Linked DNA regions of Phreatobacter oligotrophus. The protein of the gene in region 1 interacts with the protein of each later gene in a pairwise test. Links are inferred from orthologs where the notes say so. Each region holds a gene or a part of one and is shown on either strand. Other genes may lie near its edges. The genes, in order: hfq and rho.

Region 1 (9,890 bases):
GGCGGCACCGTGACCTTCGAGCCGATCACGGTCGAGCACGGCGCCGGCTATCGCGCCTTCGGATTTCGCTTCAACAACGCCATCTATTGCCCTGATGTCAGTGTAATTCCGTCGTCATCGTGCGCGGCCTTCCTCGGCGCGCGGATGATCATCCTCGATGCGCTGCGCTACACGCGCCATCCCACGCATCTGAGCGTCGACGAGGCCTTGGCCTATCTGGCGGACTTCGCCCCGACACAGGCCGTGCTGACCAATCTGCACACCGACGTCGACTATCGCGTCCTTGAGAGCCGCTTGCCGGGCCACATTGCGCCAGCCTTCGATGGCATGCGGATCAGCCTCGACTGAGGCCGTCCCATCGCCAAGCGGCTGCTCCAGGCTGCATCGATGAGTTCCATAATATGTCTTATGCGAATCGTCGATGCGTGTGTCACTAGGTCGGCAAGTCCTGTGGACGACGGCTCCTTCCCCTTGCCTCGGCCGGTCCATTCACGGCCACACTCCCCCATGACCCAGCCCTCGCTTGATCCGACCGCCGTCACGCCCTCCGGCGACATCCAGCGCCTGCTGGAGATCATGGCTTGGCTCCGAACGCCTGACCATGGATGCCCCTGGGATCTCGAGCAGGACTTCGCGACGATCGCGCCCTTCACGATCGAGGAAGCCTACGAGGTTGCCGACGCCATCGAGCGCGGCGATCTCGCCGACCTCAAGGACGAGCTTGGCGACCTTCTGCTGCAGGTCGTCTTCCACGCCCGCATGGCTGAGGAACGAGGCATCTTCGCGTTTCCCGATGTCGTCCGCGCCATCACCGAGAAACTGATCCGCCGGCATCCCCATGTCTTCGGCGGTGATCGCGACATGAGCCCCGAGGCGGTCAAGGGCCTCTGGGAACGCATCAAGGCCGAGGAGAAGCGCGCCAGGGCCGAGGAACGCCAGCGGCTCGGCCTGCCTGCTCCGGCCGCAGCGGGAGTGCTGGCGGGGGTTCCCACCGCCCTGCCCGCATTGACCCGGGCGCTCAAGCTCCAGGACAAGGCCGGCAAGGTCGGCTTCGACTGGAACGATGTCGACGCCGTGCTCGCCAAGATCGTCGAGGAAGCCGGCGAGATCGTCGAGGCGCGCCGCGCCGGAGCCTCGCAGCAGAGCGTCGCCGACGAGGTCGGCGACCTGCTGTTCGCCGCAGTCAATCTCGCGCGCCACCTCGGCGTCGATCCGGAGGCCGCGCTCCGCGGCACCAACGCCAAGTTCGAACGGCGTTTCGGGTCGATCGAGGCGGCCCTGGCCGCCAAGGGCCGGTCACCGGCAGAGGCGTCCCTCGATGAGATGGACGCGCTGTGGAACGAGGCCAAGCGCCGGGAGCGCGAGCCTGGCTGAGCCGTCAGGACGTCGGGGTCATCAGGAGGCCTGGGCGAGCCGCCGCTCCAGTTGGTCGCGCTTGGCCGGGGCGATCCGCAGGGTGACGCGTGTCTCTCCGCTGTCCAGCGCCTCGCGCGCCTCCACCTCGGCATTCTCGTGGATCCAGTGCAGCGTCGCGCCATCGGCCGCGGCCACCGTCACGGTCATCCGGTCGTGGGCGGCGCGCAGCTTGTCCTCCACCGCGGAGAGAAGTGCCTCGAGCCCCTCCCCGGTGATGGCCGAGACGAAATGCGGCCGCGCCTCCGGCTCGTGTCGCTCGGCGCGGTTGCGCGCGGCTTCCCGTGATTCCGGATCGAGCAGATCGACCTTGTTCCAGACCTCGATGATCGTGCGCGTCGCCTGATCGACGCCGAGATCGCCGAGGATCGCCTTCACGTCGGCGGCCTGGGCCTCCGTGTCGCCGTGGCTGACGTCGCGCACATGCAGGATCACGTCGGCCTCGATGACCTCCTCCAGAGTCGCGCGGAAGGCCGCGACAAGCATGGTCGGCAGGTCCGAGATGAAGCCGACCGTATCGGAAAGGATCGCCTTGGTGCCGCGCGGGAGGCGCATCTGGCGCAGCGTCGGGTCGAGGGTCGCGAAGAGCAGGTCCTGCGCCAGCACGCCGCCGGTGGTCAGCGCATTGAACAGCGTCGACTTGCCGGCATTGGTGTAGCCGACCAGCGCGATGATCGGATAGGGCACGCGACGGCGGCTCTGGCGATGCAGGCGGCGGGTGCGCGTCACCTGTTCGAGCTCGCGCTCGATGCGGGTGATGCGCTCCTGGATCATGCGGCGGTCCGCCTCGATCTGCGTCTCACCGGGGCCGCCGAGGAAGCCGAAGCCACCCCGCTGGCGCTCAAGGTGGGTCCAGGAGCGGACAAGGCGGCTCTTCTGGTAGCTCAGATGGGCGAGTTCAACCTGCAGCCCGCCCTCTTTGGTGCGGGCGCGCCGGCCGAAGATTTCGAGGATCAGGCCGGTGCGATCGACGACCTTGGCCTTCCAGGCCTTTTCGAGGTTGCGCTGCTGCACCGGCGAAAGCGCGGCATCGACGAAGACCAGCCCCGCATCATGGGCGGTGACGAGGCCCGCAAGCTCCTCGACCTTGCCCTTGCCGATGAGGGTTGCGGGGCGCGGCTCGTTGAGGGTGACGATGACCGCCTCGGTGACTTCGAGGTCGATGGCTGCCGCAAGGCCCACCGCCTCGTCGCGCTTCGCTGTGGCCGAGCGCGAGGGCGCATCAGCCCCCTCGCCTCGCCGCGACGAGCGCACGGGCACGACGACGAGCACGCGGGTCGGCGTGCCGCGCGGTTCCTCGCCATCGGCGAGAGTGGTGCTGACGATGTCGGGTCTGCGAATGTCCAACAAGGGCTCCGGGAAGGAGATCAGCCCTTGTCGTCACCGTCCTGGGGTTCGAAGAGCTGGACAGGCGCGCCGGGCATGATGGTCGATATGGCGTGCTTATAGACCAATTGCGAGTGCCCGTCCCGGCGCAGCAGGACGCAGAAATTGTCGAACCAGGTGACGACGCCCTGCAGCTTGACGCCGTTCACGAGGAAAATCGTGAGCGGAATCTTCTGCTTGCGGACGTGATTGAGGAAGGTGTCCTGGAGGTTTTGCGCGCGTTCCGCCATTGTCTTTTTCCGTTTTGTTGCCGCGGACTGAAAGGCGCCGCGAAGTTGTATCGGCCGGCTGGGCCGGCGGCTTGTTCTTGGGTTTTGACATTAAAGGCCGATCATGCCGCAGCGCACAAGCGCCTTGTGGTCACGGCACCGTGTCGCTGAGCGGCTCAGGCGATCTCGGCCACCTCGTGGAACTTGGCGCGCAGGTCCGTTGCGATCGAGCCGGGGGCGCCATTGCCGACCGGACGTCCGTCGATCTCGACGATGGGCATGACGATCGTCGTCGCCGAGGACAGGAAGGCCTCGCGGGCGTTCTGCGCCTCCTCGATCGTGAACTTGCGCTCCTCGATCCGCAGACCCTCACGCTTGCAGAGGTCGAAGATGGTGGTGCGGGTGATGCCCTTCAGGATGCCGTTGTCGGCGAAGCGGGTGACCAGCGCGCCGTCCTTGGTGATGATCCAGGCATTGGTCGAGGAGCCCTCGGTGACGAAACCGTCGTCATCCACCAGCCAGGCCTCGTAGGCGCCCTTCTCGCGCGCCGCCTGCTTGGCGATGCAGTTCGGCAGCAGGCCGACGGACTTGATGTCCACCCGCTCCCAGCGATTGTCGGGCATGGAGATGACCTTCACGCCCTTGGCGGCATTCGCATCGTTCTTGGCGAAGTCGATCGACTTGGCGGTGACGACGAGCGCCGGCGGCGTGCCCGGCTTCGGGAAGGCATGGTCGCGGCGGGCGACGCCGCGGGTGACCTGGAGATAGACGAGACCGTTGCGGACGCGGTTGCGGCGCACCGTCTCGCGCAGGACCATGCCGAGAGGCTTGCGGTCCATCGGCATGGCGATGCGCAACTCGCCCAGCGAGCGCTCCAGCCGGTCCATGTGGCGCGTCTCGTCGACAAGCCGGCCTCCCCTCACCTCGCAGACCTCGTAGACACCGTCGGCGAATTGATAGCCGCGGTCCTCGATATGAACGGCGGCCTCGCCATGGGGGACGTAGCTTCCGTTGACATAGGCGACGCGGGACATGCGGCTCGGCTCCTCGGACGGGATCAGGATGGGGCACGACGCCCGGCGGCGACGCGCTGGCACTGTGCCATGGTTCGGCAGCCCGGCGAAACGCGTCAGCGGATATTGCGCTGCAAGGCGGCCCTGCCGAAATCGGGGATCATTCCACCGACAGGGCTTTCAGCTTGCGGTGGAGGGCCGAGCGCTCCATGCCGATGAACTCGGCCGTCCGCGAGATATTGCCGCCGAAGCGGTTGATCTGGGCGGCGAGATATTCGCGCTCGAAGGCCTCGCGGGCCTCGCGCAAGGGGAGCGCCATGAGGTGCTCGCCCCCCTGCCCCGTCGGCATGGACGGCGCGGCGGCGCCCACATCCGGCGGCAGCATGGAGACGGTCACCACCGCCTCGGGATCGCCGCCGGCGAGGATCAGCACCCGCTCGATATTGTTGCGGAGCTGGCGAAGGTTGCCCGGCCAGTCATGCGACTGGAGAAGCGCCATGGCGTCGTCACCGATGCGCCGGCGCGGCAGGCCGGAGACGGTGGCGAGCTGTTCGACGAAATGCTCGACGAGCTCGGGAATGTCCTCGCGCCGCTCCGCGAGCGACGGCACACGGACCGGGACCACGGCGAGGCGGTGAAACAGGTCCTCGCGGAAACGGCCGAGGGTGATGTCCGCCTGGATGTCGCGGGCGGTCGCCGAGATGATGCGCACGTCCACCTGCACCTTGGCGGTGCCGCCGATGCGCTGGAAGCTCTGCTCGACGAGAACGCGCAGGATGCGGTTCTGCGTCTCGCGCGGCATCTCCGCCACTTCCTCGATGAAGAGCGTGCCGCCATGGGCCTCCTCGAGCGCGCCGACCTTGCGGCCCTGGGCGCCATCGGCTTCCGACCCGAAGAGTTCGATCTCCATGCGGTCTGGGGTGATCGCCGCGGCATTGATGACAACGAAGGGACCATTGGCGCGGGTCGAGGCGCCGTGGATGGTCCGCGCCGCCAGTTCCTTGCCGGCGCCCGAGGGCCCGAAGATCATGATGCGGCTGTTGGTCGGCGCCACGCGCTCGATCGTCTGGCGCAGCTGGTTCATGGCCGAGGACCGGCCGACGAGCCCGGTCGCCTGGCCGGAGATCTGCCGCAGCGCCTTGACCTCGCGGCGCAGCCGGCTCGTCTCGATGGCCCGTTCGGCGACCAGCACGAGCCGGTCGGCCTTGAAGGGCTTCTCGATATAGTCATAGGCGCCGCGCTTGATCGCGGAAACGGCGGTCTCGATGTTGCCGTGGCCGGAAATCATCACCACCGGCAGATCCGGGTGGCGCTCGCGGACGACGTCGAGGAGCTGCAGGCCGTCGAGGCGGCTGCCCTGCATCCAGATGTCGAGGAAGACGAGGTTCGGCCGGCGCGCCTCGATGGCGGCCAGCGCCTCGTCGGCATTGCGCGCCGTGCGCGTGCGATAGCCCTCGTCGTCAAGGATGCCCGCGACGATGTCCCGGATGTCCGCCTCGTCGTCGACGACCAGAATATCTCCTGCCATGCGCGCTTGTCCGTCCCTCATTCCGCCGCGGCGATCGCCTGGGCCGCCAGCTGCTGGTCCTTGAAGCTCAACCGGATATGGGCGCCGCGCTGGTTGCCCTCGGCATCCGGCGGCGCATCGTACAGGCCGAGGCCTCCGCCATGCTCCTCCAGGATCTTGCCGACGATGGCGAGGCCGAGGCCGGTGCCCTTCTCCCGTGTCGTTACGTAAGGCTCAAGCAGCCGATGGCGGTTTTCTTTGGGCAGGCCGATGCCGTTGTCGATCACGTCCACCGAGAAGAAGGGCGTGTTGGCATTGAGCCTGACGAGAATGCGCCCCTTGCCGCGCTCCGCCTCGGGCACGGCGGCAATGGCCTCGGTGGCGTTCTTGATGATGTTGGTGAGCGCCTGGCTGATGAGGCGCCGGTCGAAGGAGGCCGGCTGCGGCCCCTCCGGGATCTCGCCATCGATGTCGATCTCGGGATAGCCGATCCGCATCATGAACACCGCCTGGCGCACGGTGTCAGCCACGTCCTCGGTCTCGAAGACGGGTTTCGGCATCCGCGCGAAGGAGGAGAACTCATCGACCATGCGGCCGATGTCGCCGACCTGGCGGATGATCGTGTCCGTGCACTGGTCGAAGACCTCGCGGTCGTCGGTGATGACCCGGCCATAGCGGCGCTTCAGGCGCTCGGCCGAGAGCTGGATCGGGGTGAGCGGATTCTTGATCTCGTGGGCGATGCGCCGGGCGATGTCCGCCCAGGCCGAGGTGCGCTGCGCCACCACGAGGTCGGTGACGTCGTCAATCGTCACCACCGCGCCATGGGCGCCCTCGTCGTCCGCCTCGGGGGCGACGCGCACCACGAGCGTGCGTTCGCGCCCGCCGCGAACGATCAGCACCTGCCCCTGGACCACCGACGCGCCACGCTCGGCCCGCCCGATGAGATCGGCGAATTCCGGCACGGATTCGGCGAGAACCGTGCCGGCAAGGTCGCTCTCGCCGACGTCGAGGATCTCCATGGCGAAGCGGTTGGTGAGCGTCACGCGCCCTTGAGGGTCGAGGCCCACCACGCCCGCCGTGACGCCGGCGAGAACGGCTTCGGTGAAGCGGCGGCGGCTGTCGATCTGGTCGCGCGCGGTGATGAGGTCCTCGCGCTGCTGGCGCAGCTCGGCGGTCATCTTGTTGAAGGTGTCGCCGAGATTGGCGAGGTCGCCCTCGGACTTGCGGATATGGACCTCGACCGTGAGGTCGCCCGCCGCCACCTGGTCGGCTGCGCCGATGAGCCGGCGGATCGGCTGGACGAGCCGGTTGGCGAAGGACAGGCCGAGATAGACGGCCGACAGCGTCACCAGGAAGGCGATGAGCGCGAACATCAGCGCGAAGGCGATCTGCAAGCCGATGCGCCGCGATTGAAGCGCCTGGTACTCGAACAGGCCGACCTGGGTGGAGCGCAGGTGCTGGGCGATCTGCGGGCTGATCTGGCGGACGACATAGAGGAACTCGTCGCCGCCGCGCTTCAGCTTGAGCACGGCCTCGACATAGTCCCGCTCGTCGCGCGAGGAGATGTTGGCGATGATGTCGTCGGTCTTGCTGACCTCGTCGAGGATCGCCGCCGGTACGTTGAAATCCGATTGCAGCGGCAGATCGGCGCGCTCCACGACGCTGCCGTCGACCTTGAGGATGCGCACGACCGTCAGGCCACGAACCATGGCCTGGGCCGTGAGGAAGCGGCCGAAATTCACCTCGGCCGGGTTGAGCGTGCGGATGCGCTCGATGTCCTGGACAAGCGCTGCCGCCTCGGCGCGCACCACGACGACCTGTTCGCCGAGATAGGCATTGGCGAGATTGGCCGAGGCCTCGATGGACCGGCGCACGCTGCCCGAGAAGATGCTCTCGAGGCCCCGGTCGAGCGTCACCGAGGCGGCAACAGCGATAACGGCCACCGGGACCGAGGCGACGATAGCGAAGAGGCGGACGACGCGCTCGTGCAGGCGCGAGGCCGCCTGCCCCTGCCGCCGGGCCTGCCGCAGGACCAGGATCTCCCGGACGATGAGGTAGATCAGCGCGCAGACCAGCACGCCGTCGGCGACCAGCACGGTCAGGACCACCTCGTGGGTGGCCTGGACCGGCAGGAGCCCGGTGACGAGCAGGAAGGTGATCAGGCCGAAGAACAGCGCGATGCCGACCATGATCGGCCCGGCGCGACGCGTCCGCAGCCGCGGCATGAAGGCCGAGGCGTCGTTGGCGGTGGTCGCGGCGGTCGTATCGGTCATCCGATGCTCATCTCCTGACGGTGCGGCGGAATTCCGGCCGAGCCGGTCCGCCACCGTCGGGACTCAACGGTGACCTTGATACAACAACTGTGACCGAAATGTCACGCAGCTGGCCCCTGCCCCCACGCAGTCGTGAGGACAGAGTCTCAGCGGGAGGTGCGGATCACCTGGATGTCGAGGTCACGGACCTTCTTGCGCAGGGTGTTGCGGTTCACGCCGAGCAGGTCAGCCGCCTTGATCTGGTTACCGCGGGTCGCCGCGAGTGCCGCCGAGATCAGCGGGATCTCAACCTCGCGCAAGACGCGGTGGTAGAGGCCGGGCGGCGGAAGGTCGTCGCCGAAGGTCTTGAAATAGGCGCCCATATGGCGCTCCACCGAGCCCATCAGCGTGTCGTCCTCGCGCGGTTCCTCGCGCTGGGCGGCCGGCTCCGGCGTCGACAGCTCGTTGTCGACGATCGGCGCCGTGATGATCTCCTGCGGATAAAGCGCGGCGAGGCGGCGGATCAGGTTCTCGAGCTCGCGGATGTTGCCCGGCCAGCGATAGCGCTTGAGCTTCTCCATGGCGGCCGAATCGATCTGCTTGGCCGGCAGGCCCTCGCGCTCGGCGAGGGCGAAGAAGTGGCGCACGAGGTCCGGCACGTCGTCGAGGCGCTCGCGCAGCGGCGGCAGGCGCAGCGGCACCACGTTGAGGCGGAAGAACAGGTCCTCGCGGAAGAGGCCCTGCTGGATGAGCTGGCGCAGGTCCTTGTTGGTCGCGGCGACGATGCGGACGTCGGTTTTGATCGGGGTGCGGCCACCGACAGTGGTGTATTCGCCCTGCTGGAGGACGCGCAGGAGACGCGTCTGCGCCTCCATCGGCATGTCGCCGATCTCGTCGAGGAAGAGCGTGCCGCCCTCGGCCTGCTCGAAGCGGCCGGGATTGCGAGACTGCGCGCCGGTGAAGGCGCCCTTTTCGTGGCCGAAGAGCTCGCTCTCGATGAGGTCGCGCGGGATCGCGGCCATGTTGATGGCGACGAAGGGGCCGTTCCGGCGCTTGCCATAGTCGTGCAGCGCGCGTGCAACGAGTTCCTTGCCGGTGCCGCTCTCGCCGACGATCATCACCGTGAGGTCGGTCTGCATGAGGCGGGCGAGGACCCGGTAGATGTCCTGCATGGCCGGGGAGCGGCCGACCAGCGGCATGGTGTCGGCATCGACGGGGGACGCCTTGCCCAGCTTGCCCTTGGGCTCGGCCAGCGCCCGGCCGACGATCGCCACCAGCTCCTTCAGGTCGAAGGGCTTCGGCAGGTAGTCATAGGCGCCGCGCTCGGAGGCCTTGATCGCGGTCATGAAGGTGTTCTGCGCGCTCATCACCACGACCGGCAGGTCGGGGCGCAACTTCTTCATGCGCGGCAGCAGGTCGAACGCGTTCTCGTCGGGCATCACCACGTCGGTGATGACGAGATCGCCGTCGCCTTGCGACACCCAGCGCCAGAGCGTGGTGGCATTGCCGGTGAGCCTGACGTCATAGCCTGCCCGCGACAGCGCCTGGTTCAGCACCGTGCGGATGGCAGCGTCGTCGTCGGCGACCAGGATGGTTCCTGTCGGCATGGGAGCCTCGTCAGAGCGATTTGCGGCCGTTCATGTCGGTTTGCGACACGCGGGCCATGGGCAGAAGGATACGGAAAACGGTCTTGCGGGGCTGGCTGTCGCACTCGACGATGCCGCCATGGTCGCCGACGATCTTGGCGACGAGGGCAAGGCCAAGGCCCGTCCCCGAGCTCTTCGTGGTGACGAAGGGGTCGAACAGATGCGGCATGAGATCGTCGGGCACGCCCGGACCATTGTCGCGGACGCAGACCTCGAGCGGCAGGGCCACGCGGCTGGACACGCCCGGCATGGTGAGGCGGACGCCCGGCCGGAACGCCGTCGACAGCATGATCTCGCCGTCGGTGGCCCCCTCGCCGATCGCTTCGGCCGCGTTCTTCACGAGGTTGAGGAAGACCTGGACCAGCTGGTCGCGGTTGCCGAAGACCGGCGGCAGCGACGGGTCATATTCCTCGACGAAGCGGATGTGCCGGGCAAAGCCGGACTGCGACAGCTTCTTCACGTGC
Region 2 (9,765 bases), on another replicon or contig:
GGGGGCAAGGGCAACGGTGATGCCGGCCGCCTGCAGCATGGCGGCCCGTGCAGCAGATTTCGAGGCGAGGACGAGGGCGCTCACGCCTGCGCCTCCTCGGCGATCTTGCGCCGATGATCCTTGAGCAGGGAGATGATGCCGGCGGCCGTCTCCTCGATGGAACGGCGGGTCACGTCGATGATCGGCCAGTTGTTGCTGCCGAAGAGGCGCCGGGACTGGGCGATTTCCTCGGCCACGGCAGCGCGGTCGACATAGCTCGAGCGGTCCTCGGTGGCGTTCAACGACAGGATGCGGTTCTCGCGGATCTGCACGATGCGCTCGGGGCTGGCATAGAGGCCGACGACGAGCGGCTTCTTCAGCGCCCAGATGACATCGGGGAGCGGAATGCCTGGAACGAGCGGGATATTGGCGGCCTTGATGCCGCGATTGGCGAGATAGATGGAGGTCGGCGTCTTGGAGGTGCGGGAGACGCCCACCAGCAGCACATCGGCCTCTTCCCAATTCTCGGGCAGCTGGCCGTCATCGTGCATCATCGTATAGTTCAGCGCGTCGATCCGCTGGAAATATTCGGCATTCAGCACGTGCTGCGCGCCGACCCGCGGCGTCGAGGCGGCACCGAGATAGTTCTGGAACAGCGCGAGGATGGGTTCCAGAACGGAGAGGCAGGGGCAGCCCAGCTCCTTGCAGGTGTTTTTCAGGCGCTCGGTGAGCTCCTGGTCGACCAGGGTGTAGAGGACGATGCCGGGGCTGTTCTCGATCTCGGTGAGGACCCGGTCCAGCTGCTTCTGGGAACGAACCAGCGGGTAGACGTGTTCAATGGCCGAGACGGAGGAATATTGCACCGCCGCCGCGCGGCCGACGGTCATCAGCGTCTCGCCCGTGGCGTCCGACACGAGATGAAGGTGGAAATAGCTCTCGCGACGATGCGGCATGGCGATGGGGATACGGGCCTGGGACAGGCCGCCTGGAGCCTGTGGACGAACAGGGACAAGGGCACGGAAGCAGGCGAGCCGCAAGAGGTCCATGCCCACTGGCCGGAATCTCATCCCCAGCCATGAGGCAGGGGACAGCTGGCGGTGCGAGTCCGGGACAAGCGCGGATGGGCGAGAGGCCGCTGAGGTGACGGTGCCTGAATCCGGTCGGACTCGCAAGGGCTTGGATCGGGCGACCCCTCCCCGAAGGGAAGCCTTGCCAGAGCCCGCGCGGCGTGGACAACTTGTGGAGAAGCTTGTGTTCACCTAATCCAGCTTCAAGGAATCAAAGAAGACTCTCTTTCATTCAAGATTGAAGGAGAGAGGGGGACGCGGGAGCCGACGTGCACAAACCTCTCCTTGACGTGCTCAAGGGCGGCCATGCCGCCTCTCCGCCCATCTGGATGATGCGCCAGGCCGGGCGCTACCTTCCCGAATATCGCGCCACCCGCGAGCAGGCAGGATCCTTCCTGAACCTGTGCTTCAATCCGGAACTGGCGGCCGAGGTGACCCTCCAGCCGCTGCGGCGGTTCGGCTTCGACGGGGCCATCCTGTTCTCAGACATTCTCGTCCTGCCCCATGCGCTCGGGCAGACCGTGGCCTTCGAGGCGGGCGAGGGCCCGCGTCTTGATCCGCTGGTCGATGCGTCAGGGCTGTCGCGATTGGCGGCAAGCCTCGATGAAGCCATCGTCGGCAAGGTCTACGAGGCCGTCGCCCGCATCCATGAGCAGTTGCCCGCCGGGACGACCTTCATCGGCTTCTGCGGCGCGCCCTGGACGGTTGCGACCTACATGGTGGCCGGCAAGGGCGGCGATGACCAGGTGGCGGCCCGTCTCTTCGCCTATCGTGATCCGCAGGGCTTTGCGCGGCTCATCGACATCATCGTCGAGGCCTCGATCACCTATCTTCTCGGGCAGATCCGGGCCGGCGTCGATGCGGTCCAGATCTTCGACACCTGGGCTGGCGTGCTGCCGGCGGATGAGTTCCGCCGCTGGTGTGTCGAGCCCATCGGCCGGATCGTGGCCGGCGTGAAGGCAGCGGCACCGGGCATCCCCGTCATCGTCTTCCCGAAAGGCGCGGGGTTGCGGCTCAAGGCGGTCGTCGAGGGGACGGGAGCCGATGCGGTCGGCCTCGACTGGACGGCCGATGCCGGCTTTGTCGCTCAATCGATCCAGCCCAACGTGGCTGTACAGGGCAATGTCGATCCCATCGCCCTGCTCGCCGGTGGCGAGGCCCTGGACCGGGCGGTGGATGCGACGCTCGAGGCTTTCGGTCGCGGCCGGCTGATCTTCAATCTCGGACACGGCATCTTGCCGCCCACGCCCATCGCCCATGTCGAGCGCATGGTGGCGCGGGTGCGCAACTGGAAGGCATGACCATGGCAAATCCGTCTCCGACCCCGCGGGAGCGGGCGATCCGCGCCGTCGTGGCCCTCGCCATCACGGTCCTCGGCGTGGTCGGCCTTGGTCTTGTCGCGCCCGTGGCCGCTGCCGGCTGGATCAAGGCGCTGCATGTCGTCGCCATCATCTCCTGGATGGCGGCGATGCTCTATCTGCCGCGGCTTTTCATCTATCACGTGGCCGCGACGCCGGGATCGGAGACGTCCGAGACGTTCAAGGTCATGGAACGCCGGCTGCTTGAGTACATCATGAACCCAGCGATGATGGTCAGCTGGGTGGCCGGGCTGTGGCTTGCCTGGGTGAGCTTCGGCATGAAGGGCGGCTGGCTGCACGCCAAGCTCGCCTTCGTCTTCGCCCTGTCCGGGGTCCACGGCTATTTCGCCGGCGCCGTCCGCCGCTTTGCCGAGGATCGCAATACCAAATCGCAGCGCTTCTGGCGGGTGATGAACGAGGTGCCGACGGTCATCATGATCGTCGTCGTCGTGCTGGTGATCATCAAGCCGTTCTGAGCCAGGCGCCACCACCCTGGAACCGCCGCCGCTCTTGCTTTTGCGGCGGCGAGAGCTTATCCGATAGGTCCCTCCTTCCGCAGACAAGTCCTTCGCCGCGGCTCGCCTGACGTTCCGCGCCCTCAGGACCCAGGAGGCGGCTCCCCGCCGCACGATCTCCTCTGCGATCCGCCATCTCTCCCTTCCGGGCCCGGCTCGCGTTCCTCGTTCCGTGCCTCCGGCCGTCTCCCTTTCCTCGTGGTTCCGATGCAGCAGCAGATCAAGCTCCAGGACATCAAGGCCAAGTCGCCGACCGAACTCCTCGCCTTCGCGGAGGAGCAGCAGGTCGAGAATGCCTCCACCCTGCGCAAGCAAGAGCTGATGTTCGCCTGCCTCAAGCAGCTGGCGGCGCAGGAAATCGACATTATCGGCGAGGGCGTCGTCGAGGTGCTGCAGGACGGCTTCGGCTATCTGCGCTCGCCGGACGCGAACTACCTCGCCGGCCCCGACGACATCTATGTCTCGCCCTCCCAGATCCGCCGCTTCGGTCTTCGCACCGGCGATACGGTCGAGGGCCAGATCCGCTCCCCGAAGGAGGGCGAGCGCTACTTCGCCCTGGTGAAGGTCAACAAGATCAACTTCGAGGACCCGGAAAAGGCCCGCCACAAGGTCAATTTCGACAATCTGACGCCGCTCTATCCGAACCAGCGGCTGAAGATGGAGGCGGAGGATCCGACCAAGAAGGACTTCTCGGCCCGCGTCATGGACGTGGTCGTCCCGCTCGGCAAGGGCCAGCGCGCGCTCATCGTCGCCCCGCCGCGGACGGGTAAGACGGTGCTGCTGCAGAACATCGCGCAGTCCATCACCCGCAACCATCCTGAGTGCTACCTCATCGTTCTGCTCATCGACGAGCGGCCGGAAGAGGTCACCGACATGCAGCGCTCGGTGAATGGCGAGGTCATTTCCTCGACCTTCGACGAGCCGGCCACCCGCCACGTCCAGGTGGCCGAGATGGTCATCGAGAAGGCCAAGCGCCTGGTCGAGCATGGCCGCGACGTCGTGATCCTGCTCGACTCGATCACCCGCCTCGGCCGCGCCTACAACACCGTCGTGCCGTCCTCCGGCAAGGTTCTGACCGGCGGTGTCGACGCCAATGCCCTGCAGCGGCCGAAGCGCTTCTTCGGCGCCGCCCGCAACATCGAGGAGGGTGGCTCGCTGACCATCATCGCCACCGCGCTGATCGATACGGGCAGCCGCATGGACGAGGTGATCTTCGAGGAGTTCAAGGGCACGGGTAACTCGGAAATCATCCTCGACCGCAAGGTGGCGGACAAGCGGACCTTCCCGGCCATCGACATCACCCGCTCCGGCACCCGCAAGGAAGAGCTGCTGGTGCCGCAGGACATCCTCAAGAAGATGTATGTGCTGCGCCGCATCCTCAATCCGATGGGCACGGTCGACGCCATCGAGTTCCTGCTCGACAAGCTGCGGCAGACCAAGCAGAACAGCGACTTCTTCGACTCCATGAACACCTGAGGCGGATGGGCATCGGGCTCCATCCGATTCACCTACGGAACGAATCGGGTGCGTCTCGTCCGATTCGGAGCCGGAACGGCAGCGCGGCATCCCGCGCCGGGCAGGCTGCATGACGGCCCTCACCATTGCCGCAGTGGCGACACCGCCGGGGATCTCTGGCGTTGCCGTGATCCGGATCTCGGGGCCAGAGGCGGCCGAGGTCCTGAGGCGCCTCATGGGCAGGCTGCCTCCGCCGCGCGCCGCGACGCTCTCCACCCTCCGCGATCCCGCCAACGGCTCACCGCTCGATCAGGGGCTGGTCCTCTGGTTCCCTGCACCGGCCAGTTTCACCGGCGAGGACTGCGCCGAGTTCCAGATCCATGGGGGCCGCGCCGTGGTGGCCGCCGTGCTTGGGGCGGTCGTCGCTCTGGAGGGCGTGAGGCTGGCGGAGCCAGGTGAGTTCACCCGGCGCGCCTTCGAGAACGGCAAGCTGGACCTGGCGGCCATCGAGGGACTGGGTGACCTTCTCCATGCGGAAACCGAGGCTCAACGGCGTCAGGCCTATGCTCTCTATCAGGGGCGCCTGACCGACGAGACGGATCGCCTAGCCCAGGAACTGCTGCCCGTCCTGGCCCTGGTCGAAGCCACCATCGATTTTCCTGACGAAGGCGATGTCACCGATGCCGCCCTTCTGCAGGCCCGGTCGCAGGCGCTGGCCGTGCGGGACCGGATCGACGGCCTTCTCGCCGATTCCGGACGCGCCGAGCGCATGCGTGATGGCGTGGTGGTGGCGATTGCGGGCCCTCCCAATGCCGGAAAGTCGACCCTGCTCAACGCCATGGCCCGCCGCGACGTGGCCATCGTCTCGCCGATCGCCGGCACGACCCGCGACGCGCTGGAGGTCCAGCTGGATCTCGGGGGCCTGCCGGTCGTTCTGGTGGATACGGCAGGCATCCGCGAGACGCAGGACCCGGTCGAGGCCGAGGGGGTTCGCCGGGCGCGACGGCGGGTCAGCGAAGCGGATCTGGTGCTTTGGCTCGCCCCGACGATCGAGTCGGCCGCGGAACGACCCGAGGGCTCCTGGCTGGTCCAGTCGCAAGCTGATCGGGTCGCGGAGCATCTCAGCGAGGCGCGGCATCGCATCTCGGCCGCCACCGGCTCGGGCCTCCCCGCCTTGCTGGCCGATGTGCAGGCCTTTGCCTCATCGCTTCTCGGCGGGGAGCCGGCCGTGGTCGTTCATGAGCGCCATCGGCGGATCATGGCGGAGGCGCTGGCGTCCATGGAGGCGGCCCTCGGCCATACCGACTGGTCGGTCTCTGCCGAACTGGTGGCCGAGGACCTCCGGGCCGCGCTCGCCGCGCTGGGCCGCAGCCGCGGTCGCGTGGGGACGGAAGCCATGCTGGACCAGCTCTTCTCGGCCTTCTGCATCGGCAAGTAGGGCCGGTCGGACTTTTGAGCCCTCCCGGTGTTTCACGTGAAACAGTCGATTCGGACTCGTAACGCTTCACGGCCCTGATTGTCGCGACGGTCCCGACAGGCTATGAGCGCGGCATGACGACCTATGATGTCATTGTGATCGGGGGAGGCCATGCGGGCTGCGAGGCGGCGGCTGCCGCGGCGCGGCTTGGCGCGCGGACGGCCCTGGTCACCCACCGCTTTGAGACGATCGGCGCCATGTCCTGCAACCCTGCCATTGGCGGGCTCGGCAAGGGCCATCTAGTCAGGGAGGTCGATGCTCTGGATGGGCTCATGGGGCGCGTCGCCGATGCGGCGGGCATCCAGTTTCGCCTGCTCAACCGCCGCAAGGGTCCGGCCGTGCGCGGTCCTCGCACCCAGGCCGATCGCAAGCTCTATGCGGCGGCGATGCAGAGGGCCCTGCGGGAGCAGGTGGGCCTTGACATCGTCATTGGCGAGGCTGCAAGCCTGGGCGTCCAGGATGGTCGTTTGACCTCGGTTGCGCTCGCCGATGGCCGCGTGCTGATGACCGGCGCGGCCGTGCTGACCACGGGCACCTTCCTGCGAGGGGTCATCCATCTCGGCGAGCGGCAATGGTCCGCCGGGCGGATCGATGATCCCGCCAGTATCAGTTTGTCCGAAAGCTTGCTTTCGCACGGTTTCGCGCTGGGACGCCTCAAGACCGGCACGCCGGCGCGGCTCGACGGCACGACGATCGACTGGGCTTCGGTGGAGCGGCAGGAGGCCGATTCGGATCCGGAACCGTTCTCGACCCTGACCGATCGGATCACCAACCCGCAGATCACCTGCGGTATCACCCGCACCACCGACCAGACCCATGCGATCGTGCGAGACAATCTCGCGCGCTCGGCCATGTATGGCGGGCGGATTGAGGGCGTCGGACCGCGCTACTGCCCCTCTATCGAGGACAAGATCGTCCGCTTCGGTGACCGCGATGGCCACCAGATCTTCCTGGAGCCGGAAGGGCTGGACGACGATACGGTTTATCCCAATGGCCTCTCGACCTCCCTGCCCGAGGACGTGCAGGAGGCTTTCCTGCGGTCCATCCCCGGCCTGGAGCGGGTGGTGATCCGTCGCCATGGCTATGCGATCGAGTATGACCATGTGGACCCGCGCGAGCTGTTGCCGAGCCTCGAGACGCGGCGGGTCCAGGGCCTGTTCCTGGCCGGTCAGATCAACGGCACCACCGGCTATGAAGAGGCGGCGGGGCAGGGGCTTCTGGCGGGGCTGAATGCCGCCTGCCGCGCCGGTGGTGGCGACGCCATCACGATCGGCCGGCACGAAGGTTATATCGGCGTCATGGTCGATGACCTCACGAGCCGGGGTGTGACCGAGCCCTATCGGATGTTCACCTCCCGCGCCGAGTTCCGGCTGACGCTGCGGGCCGACAATGCCGACCAGCGCCTGACGCCCCTGGGATTGGCGATCGGCTGTATCGGCACCGAGCGATCGATTCGCTTCCGTGACAAGCGACAGGCGCTGGCCGCCCTCCGCGAGCGTTTGGAATCCCTCACCCTGACGCCCAATGCGGCCAAGGCCCATGGCATCGCGCTGAACCAGGATGGCATCCGGCGATCGGCCTTCACGCTCCTGGCGCGGCCTGACGTCGCCTGGGAGGACCTGTGCCGCGCCTGGCCGGAGCTCGCATCCGTGCCTCCGGCTGTCGCCGAGCAGGTGATGACCGATGCCTATTACGCGGTTTACCTCGACCGGCAGGCGGCCGAAATCGAGGGTCACCGGCGCGACGAGGATCTGGCCATCCCGGCTGATCTCGCATTCGATTCGGTTCCGGGACTATCCAACGAGATCCGGGTCAAGCTGGAGCGGCAGCGCCCGGCAACCCTCGGCCAGGCCTCGCGTATGGACGGCATGACGCCTGCCGCGTTGACGCTGATCGCCGTCTGGGCGCGGCGTGCCGCTAGGCCCGCGGCATGACCAGCCCTACCAATGCCGAAGAGGCGGCCGCCCTTGCAGGCCTGCCTGTTTCACGTGAAACAGCCGAGCGCCTGACGCTCTATGTCGACCTGGTGCGACGCTGGAACCCATCGAAGAACCTCGTCGCGGCCTCGACACTCGATGCTGTCTGGAGCCGTCATATCGCCGACAGCCTGCAGATCCTGCGTTGTGTGCCCGACGCCAAGGTCTGGGTCGACCTCGGTTCGGGCGGCGGCCTGCCCGCCCTCGTGGTGGCGGCCATGCTGGCTGAGCGCCCGGGCGCGATGGTTCATTGTGTCGAGAGCAAGCTCGGCAAGGCGGCCTTCCTGCAGGAGGCCGGCCGCCAGATGCGGGTGCCGGTGAAGGTCTGGCCCAAGCGGATCGAGGATGTGGTGGGCCGGGAGATCGTCTCGGCGGACGTTGTCAGCGCGCGCGCCCTGGCGCCACTCGCCGATCTCCTGTCGCTGGCCAATCCCTTGTTGAAAACTGGTGCGGTCGGAGTCTTTCCCAAGGGCCAAGATGTAGGGGTCGAATTGACCCAGGCCGCTAAATATTGGAGATTCAGTCATCGCTCGGTGCCGAGCGTGACCGATCCCCGAGGCACGATCCTTGTGGTGACGGACGTCCAAGCGGCACCGGCCTGACCCTCATCCGATGGACGTGGCCATGTCGCTTCTGCCCCCGAAATCCACCGGACCGCGCGTCCTGGCCCTGGCCAACCAGAAGGGCGGTGTCGGCAAGACCACCACCGCGATCAACCTGGGGACGGCCCTGGCCGCCATCGGCGAGCGCGTCCTCATTCTCGACCTCGACCCCCAGGGCAATGCCTCGACCGGTCTCGGCATCGATCGGCGCTCGCGGCAGAAGTCGACCTATGGCGTGCTGGTCGGCGATTATTCCCTTTCCGAAACGATCCAGGAGACCTCTGTCCCCCGGCTGTGCATTGCGCCGTCGACGATGGACCTCTCCGGCGTCGAGCTGGAGATCGCCGGTGAGCGGGACCGCGCCCATCGCCTGCGCCGGGCCGTTCAGAGCCTCGGCTCCGACTTCAGCTATGTGCTGATCGATTGCCCGCCTTCGCTCAACCTGCTGACCATCAATGCCATGTCGGCGGCGGATGCGATCCTGGTTCCGCTCCAGTGCGAGTTCTTCGCGCTGGAGGGCCTTTCGCAGCTCATCAAGACCGTCGAGCAGGTCAAGGCGACGCTGAACCCGTCCCTGACGATCCATGGCATCGTGCTCACCATGTATGATGCACGGAACAATCTCTCGGCCCAGGTGGTCGATGATGTCCGCCAGTTCATGGGCGACAAGGTCTACCAGACCATCATCCCGCGGAATGTGCGGGTGTCGGAGGCGCCGAGCTACGGCAAGCCGGTGCTGCTCTATGACCTCAAATGCGTCGGCAGCCAGGCCTATCTGCGCTTGGCTTCCGAGATCATCCAGCGCGAGCGCGTGCTGCGGGCGGCCTGACGATGGATTCGATTCGCCCGCGTTCTGATTTGCCCGCCGACGTCGTCACGCTGGCGTCCCGAAGGAGACAAGACATGGTGGAGGATGCCAACCGGTCGCGGCTGGGCCGCGGGCTCGCGGCGCTGATCGGCGATGTCGGCGAGGAAACCGCCGCCGTCGAGCGCGTGCGGTCGACCCGGAAGGTCCCGATCGCCTTCATCCGCGCCAATCCGCGCAATCCCCGCCGTGTCTTCCGCGACGAGGATCTGCAGGAACTGGCCGATTCCATCCGCGAGCGCGGCATCATCCAGCCCATCGTGGTGCGGGCCGTTGCCGGCGCCGTCGATGCCTATGAGATCGTCGCCGGTGAGCGCCGTTGGCGCGCGGCGCAGCGCGCCGAGCTGCACGAGGTGCCGATCCACCTGGTCGAGGTCGGGGATCGCGAGGCGCTCGAGCTCGCCATCATCGAGAACGTCCAGCGCGCCGACCTCAATCCGCTGGAAGAGGCGATGGGCTATAACGAGCTCA

Evidence for each region.
Region 2: the proteins of hfq (region 1) and rho interact in binary tests that used the Escherichia coli proteins (3 or more experiments, as listed by UniProt). The link is inferred for Phreatobacter oligotrophus from one-to-one orthologs.

What each region holds. Positions count from the first base shown.
Region 1 is NZ_PZZL01000004.1:96,875-106,764, forward strand. What follows is about bases 1,406-4,318. They hold hfq (RNA chaperone Hfq), read right to left. Parts: upstream 3,030-4,318; coding sequence 2,781-3,029; downstream 1,406-2,780. Other genes in these bases: hflX (GTPase HflX), read right to left, coding at 1,406-2,760; C8P69_RS10275 (D-amino-acid transaminase), read right to left, coding at 3,185-4,042; ntrX (nitrogen assimilation response regulator NtrX), read right to left, coding at 4,182-4,318. In the rest of the region: C8P69_RS10255 (MBL fold metallo-hydrolase), read left to right, coding at 1-348; mazG (nucleoside triphosphate pyrophosphohydrolase), read left to right, coding at 508-1,374; more of hflX, read right to left, coding at 1,396-1,405; more of ntrX, read right to left, coding at 4,319-5,549; C8P69_RS10285 (sensor histidine kinase), read right to left, coding at 5,567-7,801; ntrC (nitrogen regulation protein NR(I)), read right to left, coding at 7,948-9,387; C8P69_RS10295 (two-component system sensor histidine kinase NtrB), read right to left, coding at 9,398-9,890. UniProt on the Escherichia coli protein: RNA chaperone that binds small regulatory RNA (sRNAs) and mRNAs to facilitate mRNA translational regulation in response to envelope stress, environmental stress and changes in metabolite concentrations.
Region 2 is NZ_PZZL01000003.1:419,557-429,321, reverse strand. Bases 2,473-5,260 are described here. They hold rho (transcription termination factor Rho), read left to right. Parts: upstream 2,473-3,126; coding sequence 3,127-4,395; downstream 4,396-5,260. Other genes in these bases: mnmE (tRNA uridine-5-carboxymethylaminomethyl(34) synthesis GTPase MnmE), read left to right, coding at 4,505-5,260; hemJ (protoporphyrinogen oxidase HemJ), read left to right, coding at 2,473-2,880. In the rest of the region: C8P69_RS09165 (Maf family protein), read right to left, coding at 1-84; C8P69_RS09160 (pyruvate, water dikinase regulatory protein), read right to left, coding at 81-932; hemE (uroporphyrinogen decarboxylase), read left to right, coding at 1,316-2,347; more of hemJ, read left to right, coding at 2,344-2,472; more of mnmE, read left to right, coding at 5,261-5,812; tRNA uridine-5-carboxymethylaminomethyl(34) synthesis enzyme MnmG, read left to right, coding at 5,926-7,785; 16S rRNA (guanine(527)-N(7))-methyltransferase RsmG, read left to right, coding at 7,782-8,429; C8P69_RS09125 (ParA family protein), read left to right, coding at 8,440-9,258; C8P69_RS09120 (ParB/RepB/Spo0J family partition protein), read left to right, coding at 9,333-9,765. UniProt on the Escherichia coli protein: Facilitates transcription termination by a mechanism that involves Rho binding to the nascent RNA, activation of Rho's RNA-dependent ATPase activity, and release of the mRNA from the DNA template.